Regions from separate parts of the Streptomyces rectiviolaceus genome, predicted to be linked through region 2. Evidence: riboswitches for the same ligand, from Rfam matches in the RefSeq annotation. Region 2 holds a riboswitch; each other region holds the start of a gene.

Region 1 (5,662 bases), on a different contig from region 2:
CGTCGCCCTCGCCCCGGCGGGCCACGACTTCCTGCGCGACTCCGACGAGGTGGCCCGCGGCGTCACCGACGAACTGCTCGCCCCGCTCGGTCCGCAGGAGCGGGAGATGTTGCATGTGCTGTTGTCTCGGGTGGCTCATACGGATGGGGGCTGAGGGCGTCCCCACGGAACGGGGCGGCCATTCGCCCTCGAATGGCCGCCCCGTCCCGCTCGTTCGGGTCAGGAACCCGAAGGCAGCTCCGCCCTCACCTCACGCGCCGCCGCGACCAGGTTCTCCAGGGAGGCTCGGGTCTCGGGCCAGCCGCGGGTCTTGAGGCCGCAGTCGGGGTTCACCCACAGCCGCTCGGCGGGGATGGCCTCAAGTCCCTTGCGCAACAGGGCCGCTGCCTCCTCGGTGCTCGGTACGCGCGGGGAGTGGATGTCGTAGACGCCAGGGCCCGCCTCGCGCGGGTAGCCGTGCTCGGCCAGTTCGCGGGCCACCTGCATGTGTGAGCGGGCGGCCTCCAGGCTGATGACGTCGGCGTCGAGGTCGTCGATGGCCTGGACGATGTCGCCGAACTCGGCGTAGCACATGTGGGTGTGGATCTGTGTGTCCGGGCGGACGCCGCTGGTGGTGAGGCGGAAGGATTCCGTGGCCCAGTCCAGGTACGCGGCGTGCTCGGCGGTGCGCAGCGGAAGCGTCTCGCGCAGCGCCGGTTCGTCGACCTGGATCACCGAAGTGCCTGCCGTCTCCAGGTCGTTGACCTCGTCGCGCAGGGCGAGGGCGACCTGGCGCGCGGTGTCTCCGAGTGGCTGGTCGTCGCGGACGAACGACCAGGCGAGCATGGTGACAGGACCGGTGAGCATGCCCTTGACGGGGCGTTCGGTGAGGGAGTTGGCGTACGAGGTCCAGCGCACCGTCATCGGCTCGGGCCGGGAGATGTCGCCGGCGAGGACCGGCGGGCGCACATAGCGGGTGCCGTACGACTGGACCCAGCCGTGCTGCGTGGCGAGGTAGCCGGTGAGCTGCTCGGCGAAGTACTGCACCATGTCGTTGCGTTCGGGCTCGCCGTGCACCAGGACGTCGATGCCCGCCTTCTCCTGGAAGGCGAGCACCTCGCGGATCTCGTTCTTGATGCGCTCCTCGTAGCCTGCCGTGTCGATACGGCCCGCACGCAAGTCGGCCCGTGCCGTGCGCAGTTCGGTGGTCTGCGGGAAGGAGCCGATGGTGGTCGTGGGCAGTTGCGGCAGGCCGAGCCGGGCCCGCTGGGCCGCCGCACGCTCCGGGTAGGCGTGGGCGCGGCGGGCATCGGCGCCCGTGACGGAGGCGACGCGTGAGCGTACGGCCGGGTCGTGGGTGAGGGCCGAGCCCGAGCGGGACGCCAGGTCGGCCCGGTTGGCGGACAGTTCGGCCGTGATGGCGCCCGTGCCCTGGGCCAGACCGCGGGCCAGCGTGGCGATCTCGGTGGTCTTCTGGTGGGCGAAGGCCAGCCAGCGGGCGATCTGCGGGTCGATGTCCCGCTCGGCGGTGGCGTCCAGCGGGACGTGCAGCAGGGAGCAGGACGCGGAGACGTCGACCCGTTCGGCGAGCCCCAGGAGCGTGCCCAGGGTGGACAGGGACTTCTCCAGGTCGTTGATCCAGATGTTGCGGCCGTTGACGACGCCCGCGACCAGACGCTTGCCGGGCAGCCCGCCGACGGCGGCGAGGTCCTCGAGCTGACTGGCGGCGGCCTCGGTGAAGTCAAGGGCGAGGCCCTCGACCGGCGCCTTGGCGAGCACCGGCAGCGCCTCGCCGAGCCTGCCGAAGTAGGAACCGACAAGAAGCTTCGGGCGGTCGGTGAGAGCACCCAGATCGCGGTAGGCGCGGGCGGCGGCGTTGAGCTCGGCCGGGGTGCGGTCCTGGACCAGGGCGGGCTCGTCGAGCTGCGCCCACTCGGCGCCCGCGGCGCGCAGGTCGGCCAGGACCTCGGCGTACACGGGCAGCAGGCGGTCGAGGAGCGTCAGCGGCTCGAAGTCGGCGGCCACGCCGGGCGCGGGCTTGGCGAGCAGCAGATAAGTGACCGGACCGACGAGGACCGGGCGGGCCGCGAAGCCCATCGCGAGGGCCTCCTTCAGCTCGGCGACCTGCTTGGCGGAGTCGGCGGTGAAGACGGTGTCGGGGCCGAGCTCCGGCACGAGGTAGTGGTAGTTGGTGTCGAACCACTTGGTCATCTCGAGGGGGGCCACGTCCTGGGTGCCGCGGGCCATCGCGAAATAGCCGTCGAGCGGGTCCGTGTCGACGGCCTCGCGGTGCCGCGGGGGGACGGCGCCGACCATGACGCTGGTGTCCAGGACGTGGTCGTAGTACGAGAAGTCACCGGTCGGCACCTCATGGATGCCCGCGTCGACCAGACGCTGCCAGGTGGACCGGCGCAGCTGCGCCGCGGTGTACCGGAGGGCGTCGGCGGTGACGCGGCCCTTCCAGTAGCCCTCGACGGCCTTCTTCAGTTCCCGGTCGGGGCCCTGGCGGGGGTAGCCGTACACAGTGGCCTGTGCTGCCGCGGCTGCGGACTTCGTTGTCACGGAAATCTCCTTCGCGAGATGACTCCTGAGATCCCGGTGACGGGACACGGACGCGAAGGGATGACGAACCGGGCGGACCGGACGCGCGCCACCGGCGCGGTGCTCCACCTGATCTGACGCCGACCCGCCCACGAGGTCACCGAGATGTCCGCACGTGAGGGGTCACGTACGGGCAACGGGCAGGTCTTCGGACTCGCGGGCACACCTGCCGAGACAGGTTCCTACTGGCCGTCGCTTCCCGGATCCGCGCTTGGATCCAGTGCGTATGACGGCGGTCGTTCCCACTCACCGCTGCGGGGCAGTCCCGGATTCCCACCGGGTTCCCTCTTACGACACCTCTGCCTGGCGGACAGGGCGAACCAGCTGCACTGGTCAGGCTAAGGGGTGGTCGGCCTCTTGGGCAGCACTGATCACATTCCGGACCGTGAGGTGAGACACGGACCCGCCCGGCGCGGGCGAACACGTGAACCGGCCGCGCGAACACGTGAAGGGGCGCGGAACAGATCACCACTCTGTTCCGCGCCCCGCTCACAGCAGCCGCGGGCCCCTCAGCCCAGCGGCGGACCCGGGCCCCTCAGCCCCGGTCGTAGATGTGGAACCCGCGGCCGGTCTTGCGGCCGAGCAGCCCCGCCTCCACCATGCGCCGGAGCAGCGGCGGCGGTGCGTACAGGGGTTCCTTGAACTCTTCGTAGAGAGACGCCGCGATGGAGGCGACCGTGTCCAGGCCGATCAGGTCCGCCAGCTTCAGCGGCCCCATCGGGTGCGCGCAGCCCAACTCCATGCCCGCGTCCACATCGGCGGCCGTGGCGAAGCCCGACTCCGTCATCCGGATCGCCGAGAGGAGGTAGGGGACGAGCAGGGCGTTGACGACGAAGCCCGCTCTGTCCTGCGACCGGACGACCGTCTTGCCCAGGGTGTGCGTGGCGAAGTCCTCGACGGCGGCGACGGTTTCTGCGGCCGTGTGCAGCGAGGAGACGATCTCGACCAGGGGGAGCACGGGGGCGGGATTGAAGAAGTGCAGCCCGAGGACACGGTCGGCGCGCCGGGTCGCCATGCCCAGACGCATGACCGGGATGGACGAGGTGTTGGTGGCCAGGATCGCCCCCGGGTCCTCGACGACCTTGTCCAGGGTGGCGAAGATCTCCGTATTCGCCGCGGTGTCCTCGACGACGGCCTCGACGACGAGCTGACGGTCGGCCAGGTCGTCGATGCTGCCGGTGAAGACCATGCGGGCCAGCGCGTCCTCGGCGCCGATGCGGTCCAACTTGCCGCGCTGCACGGCTCGTTCGAGCGATACGGCGACCCGCTCGCGGGCTGCGCGGGCGGTGAGGGCGTCGGCCTCGCAGACGACGGTGTCCAGGCCGGCGCGGGCGCACACCTCGGCGATTCCGGCGCCCATCTGGCCCCCGCCCACCACACCGACCCGGCGGATGGCCGCGGTCATGACTGTCCCTCCAGGTGACGCACGAGGTGGCGGCTGTAGGCATCCGTGGTGAAGAAGGCGGGCAACTCCCGTGCCAGCGCGGTCCGTTCGAAGAGACCGCGGATCTCGTCGAGGGGCGCCCACGGGTACTCCGCCCCCAGGGCGGCGAGCTCGTCCTCCACCACCTCCGACACCGCCTCGCGATCGACGGCCCGGTGGCGCAGCCACTGCCAGATCTGCACCCGGGCGATCTCGGCGGTGGCGGCGTCCTCCATCAGCCCGTACAGGGCGACGGCTCCCTGGCCGTGCAGCCATGCGGCGAAGTAGCGCAGGGCGACGGCGATGTTGGTGCGTACGCCCTCCGAGGTGGGCGGCGCGCTGATGCGGCGTACGGAGAGCAACCGTGCCGCCGTCACCTCGACGTCGTCGCGGGTGCGGTCGATCTGGTGCGGGCGGGTGTCGAGCACCCCGTCGAACACCTCGCGGCAGACGGGCACGAGCGCGGGGTGGGCGACCCAGGAGCCGTCGAACCCGTCCTCGGCCTCGCGTTCCTTGTCGAGCCGCACCCTGGCGAGGGCCGCCCGGTGGGCGTCGGGGTCCTTGCCGGGTACGTGAGCGGCCATGCCGCCGATGGCGTGGGCGCCCCGCTTGTGGCAGGTGCGCACCAGGAGTTCGGTGTACGCGCGCATGAAGGGGGCGGTCATGGTGACCTTGGCCCGGTCGGGCAGCAGGAAGTCGGTGCGGTGTCCGAAGGTCTTGATGAGGCTGAAGAGGTAGTCCCAGCGGCCGGCGTTGAGGCCCGAGCTGTGCTCGCGCAGCTCGTAGAGGATCTCCTCCATCTGGACGGCCGCCGTGATGGTCTCGATCAAGGCCGTGGCCCGGATCGTGCCGCGGGGGATGCCGATGAGGTCCTGGGCCAGGATGAACACGTCGTTCCACAGCCGCGCCTCGTCGCGGCTCTCCAGCTTCGGCAGGTAGAAGTACGGGCCGCGCCCCGCTTCGATCTGCCGCTGGGCGCAGTGGAAGAAGTAGAGGCCGAAGTCCACGAGGGACGCGGGCGCTGGCCGGCCGCCGATCTCCAGGTGCTCCTCGGTCAGGTGCCAGCCGCGCGGGCGGACGACGATGGTCGCGACCTGCTCGCCGAGCCGGTACCGCCTGCCGTACGGCGTGGTGAAGTCGATCCTGCGCTCGATGGCGTCGAGCAGGTTCAGCTGACCGCCGATGATGTTGTCCCAGGTGGGTGAGGTCGCGTCCTCGAAGTCCGCCATCCACACCTGGGCACCGGAGTTGAGGGCGTTGACCGCCATCCCGCGTTCCGGCGGTCCTGTGATCTCCACACGTCGGTCGGTCAGTCCGGGTGCCGGGGGCGCCACCTGCCAGGAGTCGTCCGCCCGTATGCGGGCGGTGGCGACGGAGAAGTCGAGCGGGGAGCCGGAAGCAAGGCGGGCTCCCACCCGCGTGCGCTCCTTGAGGATCTCCAGGCGGCGGTCGGCGAAGGCGTCGACGAGGCGGCCGACGAACTCCAGCGCCTCGGGAGTGAGGATCTCGTCGTGACGGTCAGCCGGTGCGCCGAGGACCTGAGCACGGCTTGTCGGAGCGGAGATGGTCATGCGGGTCTCCTCAGGGGGGTGTGCGGAAGTGGAGGCGCCCCGAAGGGGCGCGGGGCTGTGACACATGGGGCTCCGCCCCGTGGGCGCG
Region 2 (5,662 bases):
AGTGGGTCGCCGTCCAGGGTGACCACTCCCGATGCCGGGGCCAGGACGCCCGCCAGGATGCGCAGGAGGGTGGACTTGCCCGAGCCGTTCGGGCCGAGCAGACCGACCGTGGATCCGGGGGGTGGGGCCAGGGTCACGCCGTCGACGATGAGGCGGCCGCCGGCCTCTCTGGTCACCCGGTCGGCGCGCAGGCCAAGTTCGGCGTGCGAGGTCATACCGTCCGGGGCCACGTCGTCCGGCGTCATGTCGTACGGAGTCACGTCGTCCGGCGTCATGTCGTCTTCCGCGTGCGGTAGAGGACCAGGACGAACGCCGGGACGCCGATCAGGGACGTCACCACACCCACCGGCACCTCCTGCGGGTCCAGGACCGTGCGGGCCAGCGTGTCTACCCACACCAGGAACACCGCGCCCGCGAGTGCGGTCACCGGGAGCAGGCGGGCGTGGCCGGAGCCGGCCAGGGCGCGGGCCGCGTGCGGCAGGACAAGCCCCACGAAGCCGATGGCGCCCGCGCTGCTGACAAGCGCCGCCGTCAGCAGGGCCGTGACGGAGAGCAGGATCAGCCGGGTACGGGCCACGTGGACGCCCAGCGTCGCCGCCGCGTCCTGGCCGAACACGAACGCGTCCAGGGTGCGGGCATGCGCCAGGCAGATCGCGAGGGCCACGAAGAACACCGCCCCGCACATCCAGACGTCCGTCCAGCCCACCCCGCTCAACGAGCCGAGCAGCCAGAACAGGACACCCCGCGTCGTCTCCGCGTCGCCCGCGGTCAGGATCACGAACGAGGTGAGCGCGGAGAAGAGCTGCATCGCGGCCACCCCGGAGAGCACCACCCTGTCGACGCTCCCGCCCAGGGTGTGGCTGAGCAGCAGGACGAGGGCGAAGGAACAGAGGGCTCCCACGAAGGCGCCCGCCGAGATCGACACCACTCCCCCGCCGACCCCCAGGACGACGATCGCGACCGCGCCCGTGGACGCCCCGGAGGAGACGCCGAGCACGAACGGGTCGGCGAGCGGGTTGCGCAGGAGTGACTGGAGGACCGTTCCGCAGACCGCGAGGCCCGCGCCGCAGACCGCCGCGAGAAGCGTGCGCGGCATGCGCAGGTTCCAGACGATGCCGTCCCGGAGCGGCGTCAGCGTCGCCTCGCCCCAGCCGAGGTGTGCCGCCACCGCCGACCACACGTCCGGTACGGAGATGCTCGCCGGGCCGATGGTGACGGCCACCGCCACGGAGAGGGCGAGGGCGGCGAGACCGGCCGTCCAGAACAGGGTCTGCCGTATGCCACCCGGGACACGGATACCGCCCGGGACACGGACACCGCGCGGGAGGGCTCCCGTCACTTGGCGAGCCCGAACTCGCGCAGCGCGTGCGCGACTTGCTCCACGCCGTCCACCGTGCGGATCGTCGGGTTCATGGCCTGGCCGCTCAGCAGCACGTACCGCTTCTTCTTCACGGCGATCAGGTTCTTGGTGACCGGGTTGGACTCCAGGAACTCGATCTTCTTCTTCGCGCTCTCGGCCGTCTGTGACTTGCGGGTGAGGTCGCCGATGACCAGGACGTCCGGGTCGCGGTCCGCCACCGTCTCCCAGTTGATCTGGGGCCACTCCTCACGGGTGTCGTCGAAGACGTTCTTCACGCCCAGTTCGCGGGTGATGATGCCCGGCGCTCCGCAGCAGCCCGCCATGTAGGGCGCGTCGGAGTTGGCGAACCAGTAGAGGAGCGTCGTGCCGGACGCGTCTGCGTTCTTGACGGCCTTGGTGGCCTTGGCCACCCGGCCCTTGAGGTCGGCGATCAGGCGTTCGCCGCGCTTCTCGACCCCGAAGGCCTTGGCCAGGTCCCGCACCTCGCCGTACACCGTGTCCATGGTCAGCGTCTTGACGCGGCTGCCGTCGCCGTCACCGCTGTTGTCCTTGCCCGCACAGTCGGAGGGCGAGACATAGGCGGGTACGCCGAGTTCGGCGAACTTGGCGCGGTCGGCGACGCCGCCCTTGCTGACCGTCGCCAGGAAGGAGGCGGTGACGAAGTCCGGTTCCTGGGCGAGGACCTTCTCGAACGAGGGGTAGCGGTCGGCGAGCCTGTCGACCTTGGCGTTGTCCTTCTCCAGGCCCTTGAGGACCGGGTCCGTCCAGGTGCCGGTGCCTGCCATGCGGTCGGCGAGGCCGAGGGAGAGCAGGATCTCGGTGGAGCCCTGGTCGAGGGAGACCGCCCGCCGCGGCGGCGCCTTGATCTCCGTCTTCTTGCCGCAGGAGGTGAGGGTGAGCGGGTAGCCGTCGGCCTTCTTGGCCGCGGAGTCGCCGGAGCCGCCGGAGTCCGCGGAGCCGCCGGACGAGCCGCAGGCGCTCAGGGTGACGGCCAGGGCTGCCGCGAGAAAGCCGGAAATACGTACATGACGGGCTGTGGAGGACACACGATCCCTTGAGTCTCACGGCTCATACGCGGAGCCTGGCCTGCTTCGTCACCTCCGCCGCTCGGTGCGCGGGCGAAGGTGCCAGCAGGTCTTCGGACTCGGGGATCGACCGGACGGGGCGCCTTCCCAGACGTCCGTGGACGCCCAGTGGCCGTTGCCCCGCCCGTTCCCCCTCACCGCTGCGCGTCAGTTCCGGATTCGCACCGGATTCCCTGGCCCTGGTGTGGGTTGACTGGCGCTCGCAAGCTACCACGCCAGGTCAGGACGGCTGCTCGGGCCTAGGTGCGCCGCGGTAGGTGCCGAACGCCCACTTGTTGCCCTCGGGGTCGGCGATCCCGAACTCCCTGCTGCCGTACGGCTGGTCCTCGATCTCGCGCGTGATCTCGACCCCGGCAGCGCTGAGCCGCTGGTAGAGGTCGTCCACGTGGTCGGTGACGACGTACGCACCGAAGGTGCCCGGCTTCAGGCACCAGTCCTGGGACTTCTCGTCGTACGAGCCGAGCATGACCGCGCCGCCCTCGGGCCAGTCGAGCTCGGCGTGGGCCACGCGGTCGCCGTCCTCGTAGACGGCGGTGCGCAGGAAGCCGACCGTGCCGACCAGGAAGTCGATCAGGGCGGGGGCGTCGTGGGCCTGGAGCGTCGGCCAGACATCGGGGGCGCGCCCGGCGGAGGTGGACTGGGACTGCTGCTGCTTCTCGGTGGTGTTCATGGGTCCTACTCTTCGCCCCCGCCATAGCTCCCGGCTTGGATATTCCGGCACTCTTCGGCCAGCCAGCCGCTGGGGCTCACCCCCGTGTACTGCCGGAAGTCCCGCACCAGGTGGGAGTGGTCGTAGTAGCCGCAGTCGGCGGCGACGCGGGCCAGGTCGGGGGCGCCGCCCGCCGCGACGGGGCGTACGACGGCGTTGCGTGCGCGCTGGAAGCGCATCAGGCGGCCCGCCTGCTTGGGGCTCAGGCCGGTCTCGGCGCGGAAGAGCGTGGTGAGACGGCGTTCGCTGAGCGCGACGTGCCGGGAGAGGCCGCGCAGGGTGCCGACGCCCCGGTGCCGGGCCAGCCAGGCCCAGGCCTCGGCGACCTCGGGCCGTACGGCCCCGGCCGCTTCGTCGTCGGCCGCGCGCTGCCTCAAGTAGGCCGACAGGGAGGCGAACCGCTCCTCCCAGCCGCCCTGCTCGCACAGCAGCTCCCGTAGGTCGGCGGCGCGGCGCCCCATCACATCCGCGCCCGGCGTCACCAGGTCACCGGCCAGTTCCGCCGCCGGTACGCCGAACAGGGCGCGGGCGGCGAGCGGGTGCACGGCGAGCTGGATGCCCGCCTCGTGCTCGGGCCGCACGACGTACGCCGGGGACTGGTGCAGGCCGCCCAGGACGATGTCCGTGCGGACGGCGTCGGGGCCGCCCGCCTGCTCGGGGCTGAGGCCGCTGACGACGGGGCCGTCAAGGGAGAAGATCAGCGTCAGATACGGGGACGGCAGGCCGCGGTGCAGGCCTGGGTGCTCCCCCGCCGTGCGGTAGCCGACGACGGACACCACCATGCCGTCGAGCCGCGGAGCGGCCCGCACGAACTCGCGGGAGACGGTCTCCATGCCTTCCAGTATGCGATGGGCGGGGCTCCGAAGCAGGCCCGTAAGTCTGCCGGACGTCCGCTGTGCCTACCCGCGCACGGGCGTCCCATGCCCGTTCCGTCCGGTGATGTCGATCATGGGAATCCGCCGCCCTACCTCGTACGATGACCCGCCGCTCCGGACGGGGCGCAGACCGCTCTCAGGGGGCACAAAATCATGGCAGTAAAGGCAAAGAGCAAGCTGGCCGTACTCGGCACGGCGGGCGCGCTCACCGCGGCCGTCCTCGCGGGGACGGCGCTCTGGCCGAGCACGGACGCGACGGCCGCGGACGACTCCGCGAAGAGCGCGAAGTCGGCGAAGACCGCGGCCGAGCTGAAGCACTGGCCCAAGCCTGTCGCGACGAAGCTGGGCAAGGTCATCGCGAAGAACGGCCACAAGGGCGCGTACGCGGTCTTCGACGCGGACAACACGACGTACCGCAACGACCTGGAGGAGTCCCTCCTGCCCTTCCTGGAGATGAAGGGAGTGCTGACCCGCAAGTCGATGGACCCGTCGCTGAAGATCATCCCCTTCAAGGACACGGCGAAGCACAAGGAGAGCCTCTACAGCTACTACAACCGGCTCTGCGAGGTCGACGACCAGGTCTGCTACCCGTGGGCCGCGCAGATCTTCTCCGGCTTCACGCTGAAGGAGCTCAAGGGGTACGTCGACGAGCTCCTGGCGTACGACAAGCCCATCCCCGCCGAGTACTACGAGGACGGGAAGCTGACGAAGACCGAGGTCGAGGCGCCCGAGTTCTTCACCGGCATGCAGGAGCTCTACAAGTCGCTGCGCAAGCACGGCATCGAGGTGTACGTCGTCAGCGCGGCCAGCGAGGACCTGGTGCGGATGGTCCTTTCCGACCCCAAGTACGGCTACAACGTGAAGCCCGAGAACGTCATCGGCGTCGGCCTGCAGCTCAAGGACCGCAAGACCGGCGAGGTCACCAGCTCCCGCAAGGAGATCGCGGAGGGCCGCTTCGACCAGAAGAAGCTGGCCAAGCGTGAGCTGACGCCGAACCTGTGGGCGCCCCTGACCTGGTTCCAGGGCAAGCCCGCGGCCATCAACACGTACATCGACGAGTGGAAGAAGCCGGTCCTGGTGGCGGGCGACACCCCGGTGAGCGACGGCCCGATGCTGTTCCACTCGGCCGACGTGGAGCACGGCGGGGCGCGGGTCTGGGTCAACCGCAAGGACTCGTACATGAAGCAGCTGGACGGGATGAAGCAGAAGAACGCCGACCGGCAGCGGGAGCTCGGGCAGAAGGTGACCGCGGACAAGCGGTGGCTGACGGTGGTTCCGGACGAGATCCGCTAGCCCCTGAGGAGTGGCTCAAGCGCCGGGCGGTCCGGAACCCGCGCCCTCCGGACCCGCGGCGCTCACCACCCCCGACGCGATCGCCTCGGTCAGCGCCGCGTGGTCCTGGGCGTTCTGCGCGGCGTAGCGCAGCGCGAAGTCCGTGATCGCCCGGTCGAAGGTGTCCGAGCCGCCCAAGTAGGCGGCTATGGCGATGCGGTCGCCGGAGCGGGCGTGGGCGCGGGCCAGGGCCGTGCCGCAGAGCCGGGCGTAGGAGCGCAGCTCCGCGGCGGACATGGTCTCGACGTCCGCCGAGCCCTTCATGTCGCGCAGCTGACGCCAGTAGAAGGCGCGGCCCTGG
Region 3 (5,662 bases), on a different contig from region 2:
GGCGGTCATGCCGTGCTCGGCATAGCCGCGGGCCAGGTCGAACATGCCGTGGTTGAGGGAGTGGAAGCCGGCAAGCGTGATGAACTGGAAGCGGTAGCCCATGGCGCCCAGTTCGCGCTGGAACTTGGCGATCTGGTCGTCGTCCAGGGCGGCACGCCAGTTGAACGACGGCGAGCAGTTGTAGGCGAGCATCTGGTCGGGGTGCTCGGCGTGGATCGCCTCGGCGAACTCGCGTGCCTGGGCGAGGTCCGGGGTGCCGGTCTCGACCCAGATGAGGTCCGCGTACGGGGCGTAGGCGAGGCCGCGGGCGATGACGGGCGCCATGCCGCTGCGCACCCGGTAGAAGCCCTCGGCGGTGCGCTCGCCCGTGACGAACTCGGCGTCACGCTCGTCGACATCGCTGGTCAGCAGGTTCGCCGCGAGCGCGTCGGTGCGCGCCACGATCAGCGTCGGCACATCGGCGATGTCGGCGGCCAGGCGGGCCGCGTTGAGGGTGCGGATGTGCTGGCCGGTCGGCACGAGCACCTTTCCGCCCAGGTGACCGCACTTCTTCTCCGAGGCCAGCTGGTCCTCGTAGTGGATGCCCGCGGCGCCCGCGGCGATCATCGCCTTGGTCAGCTCGAAGGCGTTGAGCGGTCCGCCGAAGCCCGCCTCGGCGTCGGCGACGATCGGCGCGAGCCAGTCGGTGGTGTCGTCGCCGCCCTCGGCGGTGGCGATCTGGTCGGCGCGCAGCAGCGCGTTGTTGATCCGACGGACCACCTGCGGCACCGAGTTGGCCGGGTAGAGCGACTGGTCGGGGTAGGTGTGCCCGGCCTGGTTGGCGTCGGCGGCCACCTGCCAGCCGGACAGGTAGATCGCCTGAAGACCGGCCTTGACCTGCTGGACCGCCTGGCCGCCGGTCAGTGCGCCGAGCGCGTGGATGTAGTCCTGCTCGTGCAATTGGCGCCACAGCCGCTCGGCCCCGCGCCGGGCGAGCGTGTGTTCCTCGCGGACGCTGCCGGAGAGCCTGACCACGTCATCGGCGGAGTAGGTGCGCTCGATGCCCTTCCACCGGGTGTCGGTCGCCCACCGCTGAGCCAGCTCCTGGGCCGTTGCCGTCGTCGTCCCTGCCTGTGATGCCATGACCGTCTCCTGGAGACTCGTAAACTATGCGAACGCCTGGCACTGAGTGCCGAGTGAATCTGGGATGCGGCCCGCCATGCGGAGTACGGCGGGCCGCGGTACGACTCTCGCATCGGCACTCAGTGCCAACAAGCGGGGAAAGATGCCAAGTTCTGCGCATCTTTGCTCGCCGTTCTGCCAATTCTGTTAATGCCGAAATCTTCGTTCGCGTGGCTACCATCGCGAGCAGTGCCGACGAGGGCGATCGTGACCGGACAGGAGCCACGGGTGAGCAAGACATACGCGGGAGCGCGGCTGCGACGGCTGCGGGAGGAGCGCCGCATGAGCCAGGCCGACCTGGCCCGCACCCTGGCCATCTCGCCGAGCTATCTGAACCAGATGGAGCACGACTCCCGGCCGCTGACCGTGCCCGTGCTGCTGCGCCTCACGGAGGCGTTCGGCGTCGACCCGGGCTTCTTCTCCGAGCGCGACACCAGCCGCCTGGTGGCCGATCTGCGGGACGCCCTGACCGGCGAGGTCTCCGCGGGCCGGGTCTCCGCGTCCGACCTCTCGGACCTGGCGTCGCGCATGCCCGCCGTGGCGACGGTCCTGGTGGACCTCGGCCGCCGGAACCAGCACCTGACCGAACAGCTCTCCGAAGCCGCGGACGGGCGGGGGCCGGGAACGGCGGCACAGCCCCGTTCCGCGCACGAGGAGATCCGTGAGTTCTTCTACCGGCGCCAGAACTACCTGCACGAGATCGACCTGGCCGCCGAACAGTTCGCGGCCGAGATCGGCGTACGTCCCGGCGAGGTCGTGCGTGCCCTGTCCGCGCGCCTCGCCGAGCGCCACGGGGTGCGGCTGGCCGCGGACGCCGACCAGCTCCTGCACCACTACGACCCGACGGCCCGGGTCCTGCACCTCTCCAACCGGCTGCGCCCGGGCCAACAGGCCTTCCGGATGGCCACCCAGCTCGCGCTGCTCGAGTACGCGGACGAGGTGTCCGCCCTCGCCTCCCAGGACTTCGACCGGGAGACGGCGGCCTGGCCGCTGGCCCGCATCGGCATCGCCAACTACTTCGCCGCCGCCCTGATCCTGCCCTACCGCCGCTTCCACGCGGCCGCGGAGGAGTTCCGCTACGACATCGAGCGGCTGACCGACCACTTCGGGCTCGGCTACGAGACGATCTGCCACCGCCTCAGCACCCTGCAGCGGCCCCGGCTGCGTGGCGTGCCCTTCTCCTTCGTCCGGGTCGACCGGGCGGGGAACATGTCGAAGCGTCAGTCCGCGACCGCGTTCCACTTCTCCCGCGCGGGCGGCACCTGCCCGCTGTGGAACGTGTACGAGGCGTTCGCCGCCCCCGGCCGCATCCATGTCCAGGTCGCCTCCATGCCGGACGGTCAGCGATTCCTGTGGACCGCCCGTGCGGTCACCCGGCACCGCGGCGGCTGGGGCGAGCCCGGCAAGACCTTCGCCATCGGCCTCGGCTGCGAGATCCGCCACGCGTCACGGCTGGTCTACTCCGACGGCCTCGACCTCGACAGTGCCTCATCCGCCGTGCCCATCGGCATGGGCTGCCGCCTCTGCGAACGCACCGACTGCCCCCAGCGGGCGGTGCCTCCACTGGACCGCCGCCTGGCGATCGACGAGAACAGCAGCACCTTCGTCCCCTACCCCGTGGCCGGGGAGCACACGCGCTGACCAGGGGCGTACGCCCTGGTCGTGTGCGCTCGTGTGTGCCACAGCTGCAGTGGCCCTGCAAGTTGTCAGGAAACTCAGTTGCGCACTAAGGTCGCCACGCCTTGGTGAACGGGAAATCGGTGTGATGCCGGTGCGGCCCTCGCCACTGTGATCGGGAAGTCCGGCTCCAGCCCTCGCGGCAGCCACTGGGTGCACACGCACCCGGGAAGGCGGAGTCCGGTCGGTACGACCCGTCAGCCAGGAGACCGGCCAAGGCGCGTTGTCCATCCACGAGGTGCTGGAGAGGGTCTGCTTAGCCATGCACATAGCCGAGGGTTTCCTGCCGCCGGCGCACGCGATCGCCTGGGGCGTAGCGTCCGCGCCGTTCGTAGTCCACGGAGTCCGCTCCCTGACCCGTGAGGTCAAGGAACACCCGGAGAGCACACTGCTCCTGGGCGCCTCCGGTGCCTTCACTTTTGTCCTTTCCGCACTGAAAATCCCGTCCGTTACGGGCAGTTGCTCACACCCGACGGGCACCGGGCTCGGCGCGATCCTGTTCCGGCCGCCGATCATGACGGTGCTCGGCACCATCACGCTGCTGTTCCAGGCCCTGCTGCTCGCCCACGGCGGGCTCACCACGCTGGGCGCGAACGTCTTCTCCATGGCGATCATCGGGCCATGGGCCGGATACGCCGTCTACCGGCTCCTGAAGCGGTACGACGTGCCGCTCATGGTCGCCGTGTTCTTCGGTGCGTTCGTCGCCGACCTGTCCACGTACTGCGTCACCAGCGTCCAGCTCGCCCTGGCGTTCCCCGACCCGAGCAGCGGATTCATCGGCGCCCTGGGCAAGTTCGGCGGCATCTTCGCCGTCACGCAGATCCCCCTCGCGGTCAGCGAGGGACTGCTCACCGTCATCGTGATGCGGCTGCTCGTGCAGTCCAGCAAGGGCGAGCTCACGCGGCTCGGCGTGCTGCTCCAGGGCAAGCAGTCGGCCGCGAAGACGGACAGGGACGCCAAGACGGACGCCAAGACGGAGACGGGGGCCGGCGCCTGATGAGCAGGAACGCGAAGATCAACACTCTGCTCCTCCTCATCGTCGCCGCGCTCGCGGTGCTGCCGTTGGCCCTCGGCCTCGGCGACGACGAGAAGGAGCCGTTCACCGGGTCCGACGCCCAGGCCGAGACCGCGATCACGGAGATCAAGCCGGATTACGAGCCGTGGTTCTCGCCGCTGTACGAGCCCCCTTCCGGCGAGGTCGAGTCGGCGCTCTTCGCCCTGCAGGCGGCACTGGGAGCGGGCGTCCTCGCGTACTACTTCGGTCTGCGCAAGGGACGCCGTCAGGGCGCGGAGATCGCACGGGCCGAGGACGCACCCGCGGAGCAGCACTCCGACGTGGAGGGCCCCCGGCCCGAGACCGAGCAGGTCTGACCCCGCGTGCTGCCCATCGACGCGGCGGCGCACAGCAGTCGCTGGCGCCGCCGCCACCCCGTGGACAAGGCCGTGCTCGGGCTCGGCCTCACTGTCCTGGCCGTCTCCCTGCCGCCCTGGCCGGGCGCCGCCCTGGTGCTGATCGCCGCGCTCGCCGTGCTGCTCGGACCCGCGGGGGTGCCGCCGCGCAAACTGTGGCGCGCCTACCGCGTACCGCTCGGCTTCTGCGTCACCGGCGCCCTGACCCTGATCGTCCAACTCGGCGGACCCGAAGGGTTCGTCACGCTCGCCGACGGCGGACCCACGCGGGCGGGCGGCCTGCTCCTGCGCACCTCGGCGGCCTCGCTCGGCGTCCTCCTTTTCGCCTTCACGACACCGATGTCGGATCTGCTGCCCCGCCTGGTGAAGGCGGGCGTTCCGGCGCCGGTCGTGGACGTGGCGCTCGTCATGTACCGGATGAGCTTCCTGCTCCTGGACTCCATGAGCAGGATCCGGCAGGCGCAGGCCGCGCGGCTCGGCCACACCACCCGGGCCGCCACCTGGCGCTCCCTCGGCGGTCTTGGCGCCACCGCGTTCGTGCGCGCCTTCGACCGGGCGACCCGGCTGCAGGCCGGGCTCGCCGGACGCGGCTACGACGGAACCCTGCGGGTGCTCGTGCCCGACGCCCGGATCTCCCGGAGCTTCGTCGCCATGAGCGCCGTACTCCTCACGGGCCTGGCGGCCCTCACCCTCGTACTGGAAAGGCTTCTTCCATGAGCGAGCCGAGCGCTCCTCGCGAGCCGGGCGAGTCCTTGGTCGCTCTGCGCGATGCTTCCTATGCCTACGAGGACGGGCCCACCGTCCTCAGCGGCCTGGACTTCGATGTCACCGAGGGCCGTGCCCTGGCGCTGCTCGGGCGCAACGGCAGCGGCAAGACCACCCTCATGCGGCTGCTGAGCGGCGGACTCCGCCCGGAGCAGGGCGGGTTGACGCTCAGGGGCGCCCCCGTGACGTACGACCGCAAGGGTCTGACCCGGCTGCGCACCACCGTTCAGCTGGTCGTCCAGGACCCGGACGACCAGCTGTTCGCCGCCTCGGTCGAGCAGGACGTGTCCTTCGGGCCGCTGAACCTCGGGCTGACGGACGCCGAGGTGCGGGCCCGGGTCGCCGAGGCGCTCGCCGCGCTCGACATCAGCGCCCTGGCGGACCGCCCGACCCATCTGCTCTCCTACGGCCAGCGGAAGCGGACGGCCATCGCGGGCGCCGTGGCGATGCGCCCCCGCGTACTGATCCTCGACGAGCCGACCGCGGGGCTCGACCCCGACGGCCAGGAACGCCTCCTTGCCACCCTGCAAGGCCTGCGGGACGCGGGGACGACCGTGGTCATGGCCACCCATGACGTGGATCTGGCCCTCCGCTGGGCCGACGACGCGGCGCTGCTCACCCCATCGGGAGTGCGCACAGGGCCGGTCGC

What was found. Region 2 has a riboswitch for cobalamin ahead of ABD378_RS01330 (ABC transporter substrate-binding protein). Riboswitches for the same ligand answer to the same signal wherever they lie in the genome.
Region 1: linked by a shared signal. The riboswitch ahead of metE (5-methyltetrahydropteroyltriglutamate--homocysteine S-methyltransferase) and the one ahead of ABD378_RS01330 (ABC transporter substrate-binding protein) in region 2 are both predicted to bind cobalamin.
Region 3: linked by a shared signal. The riboswitch ahead of ABD378_RS24505 (energy-coupling factor ABC transporter permease) and the one ahead of ABD378_RS01330 (ABC transporter substrate-binding protein) in region 2 are both predicted to bind cobalamin.

Annotation. Positions count from the first base shown of each region.
Region 1 is NZ_BAAAUG010000086.1:31,487-37,148, forward strand. It holds gene ABD378_RS24475 (MarR family winged helix-turn-helix transcriptional regulator) at 1-154, shown strand, start outside; gene metE (5-methyltetrahydropteroyltriglutamate--homocysteine S-methyltransferase) at 220-2,541, opposite strand; cobalamin riboswitch at 2,703-2,920, opposite strand; gene ABD378_RS24485 (3-hydroxybutyryl-CoA dehydrogenase) at 3,116-3,985, opposite strand; gene aceB (malate synthase A) at 3,982-5,574, opposite strand.
Region 2 is NZ_BAAAUG010000009.1:138,067-143,728, reverse strand. It holds gene ABD378_RS01340 (ABC transporter ATP-binding protein) at 1-215, opposite strand, end outside; gene ABD378_RS01335 (FecCD family ABC transporter permease) at 272-1,339, opposite strand; gene ABD378_RS01330 (ABC transporter substrate-binding protein) at 1,336-2,406, opposite strand; cobalamin riboswitch at 2,473-2,658, opposite strand; gene ABD378_RS01325 (VOC family protein) at 2,666-3,115, opposite strand; gene ABD378_RS01320 (helix-turn-helix domain-containing protein) at 3,121-3,987, opposite strand; gene ABD378_RS01315 (HAD family hydrolase) at 4,183-5,322, shown strand; gene ABD378_RS01310 (DUF2252 domain-containing protein) at 5,338-5,662, opposite strand, start outside.
Region 3 is NZ_BAAAUG010000086.1:37,378-43,039, forward strand. It holds gene aceA (isocitrate lyase) at 1-1,122, opposite strand, end outside; gene ABD378_RS24500 (short-chain fatty acyl-CoA regulator family protein) at 1,390-2,802, shown strand; cobalamin riboswitch at 2,874-3,070, shown strand; gene ABD378_RS24505 (energy-coupling factor ABC transporter permease) at 3,101-3,835, shown strand; gene ABD378_RS24510 (energy-coupling factor ABC transporter substrate-binding protein) at 3,835-4,209, shown strand; gene cbiQ (cobalt ECF transporter T component CbiQ) at 4,216-4,965, shown strand; gene ABD378_RS24520 (energy-coupling factor ABC transporter ATP-binding protein) at 4,962-5,662, shown strand, end outside.